2 regions of the Rhizobium sp. NRK18 genome follow, and region 2 is predicted to be linked to the other one. Evidence: predicted binding sites of a transcription regulator. Region 2 holds the regulator's gene; the other holds the start of a gene.
The links. The regulator LexA, encoded in region 2, represses DNA repair genes until DNA is damaged. The targets are predictions, from matches to a motif close to TGTTCNNNNTGTGTTCNG.
Positions count from the first base shown of each region.

Region 1: NN662_RS17165 (YifB family Mg chelatase-like AAA ATPase) is a predicted target of LexA. The motif match lies at 956-973, and genes of this name have one in related genera.

Region 1 is NZ_JANFMV010000001.1:3,619,924-3,622,124, forward strand. Features, by position in the region: gene NN662_RS17165 (YifB family Mg chelatase-like AAA ATPase) at 1-856, opposite strand, end outside; gene gshB (glutathione synthase) at 1,058-2,005, opposite strand; gene NN662_RS17175 (cupin domain-containing protein) at 2,103-2,201, opposite strand, start outside.
Region 2 is NZ_JANFMV010000001.1:2,226,298-2,228,498, forward strand. Features, by position in the region: gene NN662_RS10385 (ArnT family glycosyltransferase) at 1-700, shown strand, start outside; gene lexA (transcriptional repressor LexA) at 846-1,556, shown strand; gene NN662_RS10395 (ComEC/Rec2 family competence protein) at 1,550-2,201, opposite strand, start outside.

The DNA.
Region 1 (2,201 bases), 1.4 Mb from region 2:
TCGCCCGCAATCCGCCGCCGACGAGGGCGGCCATGGTCGCCGAGTGGTGTGGCGTGCGATACGGCCGGCGGTCGGAGAGCTTGCCGCCGGAGAGCTGTCCGGCAATCGAATGGACCATGGAGACGTCGAGCAGTTCGCCGGCCGAAAGGGGCGGCAGGATGGACGGCAGTCGCGACGCCAGCATGGACTTGCCGGAGCCTGGAGGCCCAACCATCAAGAGATTGTGCCCGCCGGCGGCGGCGACTTCGAGCGCCCGCTTAGCGCTTTCCTGACCCTTGATCTCGACCAGATCGGGCAGGTTGGCCGGATTGGCACGGATCGCCGCCTTCGGCCTGGACAGAACCTGCGTGCCGCGAAAGTGATTGGCGAGCGCGATCAGGCTGCGGGGGGCGAGAATGTCGATGTCGGCGCCGGCCCATGCGGCTTCCGGGCCGCTTTCAGCCGGGCAAATGAGGCCCTTGCCGAGCGCATTGGCACCGATCGCGGCCGGCAAGGCGCCGGCAACCGCCGCGATCGTGCCATCGAGATTGAGTTCGCCGAGAACCACATAGCCGCCGAGCGCATCGGCCGGGATCGCGCCGAGCGCCGCCATCAGTCCGAGCGCGATCGGCAGGTCGAAATGGGAGCCTTCCTTCGGCAGGTCGGCGGGCGCCAGATTGACGGTGACGCGCTTTCCCGGCAGCGACAGGCCGGAAGCATGCAGGGCGGCTTGCACCCGTTCCCGGCTTTCGGCCACGGCCTTGTCCGGCAGGCCGACGATCTGGATGCCCACCTTGCCGGGGGCGACCATGACCTGAACATCGACAGGCACGCCCTCGATGCCCTGGAATGCAACCGTACTGACGCGAGCGACCATGCCTGTCCCCTCCATCATGGAAGCAGCAGGCACAACCATGGCCTGCCGGGCTCCTCATGAGCCACCGGAGGGAGTGTTGCACATCCCTCCGGACAAGACAAGAACATTAATAGAACAAATGCACGCGATAATTGATCTTCGGTTGCATCGGGTTGCAAGCGTGGAACAGGTGCGGGCTGCGAGCCTCTGAAAAGCCCTTGGTCAGGCCCTCTTGCGCTCGATCGCATCCCAGAGAAGCGAGGCGATGTCGGCTCCGCCGAACTTCTTCACCTCGCGGATGCCGGTCGGGGACGTCACGTTGATCTCGGTCATGTAGTCGCCGATGACGTCGATGCCGACGAGCAGGAAGCCGCGTTCCTTCAGCGATGGGCCGATGCGCTCGCAGATTTCCTTCTCGCGCGCCGTCAGTTCGGTCGCTTCGGCGCGGCCGCCGACATGCATGTTGGAGCGGCTGTCGGTTTCGGCCGGAACGCGATTGATGGCGCCGGCGAATTCGCCGTCGACGAGGATGATGCGCTTGTCGCCCTTGCGCACCGCCGGCAGGTATTGCTGGGCGATGAAGGGCTCGCGGAACATCTGGTCGAACATTTCGAGAAGCGAGGTGAAGTTGCGGTCGTCGCGCGAGGAATGGAAGACGCCGGCGCCGCCATTACCGTAGAGCGGCTTCAGGATGATGTCGCCCATCTCGTCGCGGAAACGGGCGATCTCGGCGAAATCGCGGGTGATCAGCGTCTTTGGCATCAGGTCGGCGAATTCGGTGACGAAGATCTTTTCCGGCGAATTGCGCACCCAGGCCGGATCGTTGACGACCAGCGTCTTCGGGTGGATGCGTTCGAGCAGGTGCGTCGAGGTGATGTAGGCCATGTCGAAGGGCGGGTCCTGACGCAGAAGCACGACGTCCATGGTCGACAGGTCGATGCGCTCGGGCTCGCCGAGCGTGAAATGGTCGCCCTTGACGTCGCGCAGTTCCATCGGCTCGACGGTGGCGTAGACCTTGCCGTCGCGGAGACTCAGCCTGTTCGGCGTGTAATGGAACAGCCGGTAGCCGCGCGATTGCGCTTCGAGGCTCATGGCGAAGGTGGAATCGCCGGCAATGTTGATGCCGGACACATGGTCCATCTGGACCGCTACATTCTTGATCGCCGCCATGAGAACTCCCCGTTTGAAAGGCCATCCTCATTTAGGGTGAGGCGGCCCGAATGGCAACGGGCCGCAGTCCGGATTGCGGACGGAGAGAATGGCTTCGTCAGGCTGCCCACTTTGCGGCGGCGTCGGACCTCTTGTAGTTGGCCAGCCGGCCGGCGATCGCCAGCATCATGGAGCGCGGCCTCGGGAGCAGAGCGAC
Region 2 (2,201 bases):
CTACATCATTCCGTCGCTTCCCAACCTGTCGATCCTGATGGCGGTCGCGCTCACCTCCTTCGATCGCGAGACGACATCGCGCTATCTGAGCCTGTTCCTCAAGTTCTCGGCGATCGGGCTCGCACTTGCCTTCGCCGTGCTTTACGGCGTTACCGCACAGCTTTTGAACGTCAAGGTGACGGTTGCGATCGCCGTTGCCATCGCGCTCGGCCTGCTGCTCGTCTGGCGCATCGCGAAGCGACAGGTCTACGCGCGCATGATTCTGGCGATTGCCGCACTGCCGATGGCAATCCTTCTCGCGCTCTATCCCGTCGTTGCCGCCTTCGGCATGCCGGACCTCGGGAAACCGATTTCGGACGAGTTGGCGAAGCTCGGCCACCCGCCGGACGATGTCCTGTTTCTCGGAGCGGATATTGTCGCCTCGGAAGCGCGCCTCCACAGCGGAACCGCACGCCCGTTCCTGCAGCGCAGTCAATTGGGCGATAGGGACCCGGACGACAATTACCCGATTATCGTCACCCTCAAGCCTGAGGAAGCCGAGATACTGGCTGCCCAGGGTTACCGGATCAAGGTGGTCAGCGGCGGATGGCGCAAGATCGATCCGCGCGTGCTGCTGAGTGCTGTCTTGAACGGATCGCTTGCCGAGACGAAGGCAAGGGAAGCCGAGAAGGCATATATCGCAATCGCTGCGGATCAATAGCGCAGACACCTCCACGAAAGACAAATTTGCGGCCAGCGTCGCCGAACTCCCGGATCTTCACGCTATTTTAGGCACTTGCGGAACACAGTGGGAACATATAGTGTCCGTTCTGTATTTGTTTCATGATTCTGGAAGGTGCCGATTCATGCTGACGCGAAAGCAACAGGAACTGCTTCTCTTCATTCACGAGCGGATGAAGGAATCCGGCGTTCCGCCATCCTTCGACGAGATGAAGGATGCGCTCAATCTCGCGTCCAAATCCGGCATTCACCGGCTGATCACGGCACTCGAGGAGCGCGGCTTCATCCGGCGCCTGCCGAACCGGGCGCGTGCGCTGGAAGTCATCAAGCTTCCCGAAGCCTACTCGCCGAGCCTGCAGCCGCGACGCGGCTTTTCGCCGAGCGTCATCGAAGGCAGTCTCGGCAAGCCGAAACCGGTTCCCGCCCCCAAGGCGCCGGAACCGGCCAACGACACCGTCAGTGTCCCGGTCATGGGCCGCATTGCTGCCGGTGTGCCGATCTCCGCCATCCAGAACAATACGCACAGCCTGTCGGTTCCGATGGAAATGCTGGGCTCCGGCGAGCACTACGCTCTGGAGGTCAAGGGCGACTCAATGATCGAGGCCGGCATCCTCGATGGCGATACCGTCATCATCAAGAATGTCAGCAGCGCCAATCCGGGCGAGATCGTCGTCGCTCTCGTCGACGACGAAGAAGCAACGCTCAAGCGCTTCCGCCGCAAGGGCGCGTCGATCGCGCTGGAAGCCGCCAACCCGGCCTACGAAACGCGTATCTTCGCATCGGACCGGGTCAAGGTTCAGGGCAAGCTGGTCGGCCTCATTCGCCGCTATCACTGACCGGTGACACGCATGTCCGCATCCCTATCGTGCGAACGCGGCACGAGATGCCAGGTGGCAGGTTCCTCCGGGCTCACGAAGCTGTTTGTTCGCCAGTCGTAGTATCGGTGTCGGGTCCAAGGCCGGTCGGTGGAACCGAGTGCGGTTTTCACCTCGAAGCCGTTGCCGTCAGGCAGCACATGCAGTTCGATCGAGCCGGTTTGCCGCAGCCTTTCCGCGCTGATCAATGCCGCGCCGGAACGGCAGGTATCAAAGCCGAGACGGAATGGCGCGATGACCAGATCGGCGATATCACAGGCGGGCCCGGCAAAAGCGGGCTTCTCCACTGTCACCACCCTGAGTGCGGGTCCATCCGACGCCATGAACTGAGCGGCGCACCATGCGGCTTTCCGGCAATGGAAGCGATTGCTCTCAGGCTTCAAGGCTTCTTCCATCGCCAGGCGCTCGGCTTTCAATGCCGCGGTTGGCAACCGCACCGGATCGCCTTTCTCAGTCTTGGGCGGATCCGGACCTGTTCCCGTTAGCATGTCCGGCCCCTCGCCTTTCGGCATGGCCAGTGCCCGCTGCCATTGCTCGAAGATGAAGGATGGCGGGCGGCCGCGGTTCATTTCCAGTCCTCCACCGGCAATCATGGCTCCCAGGCTG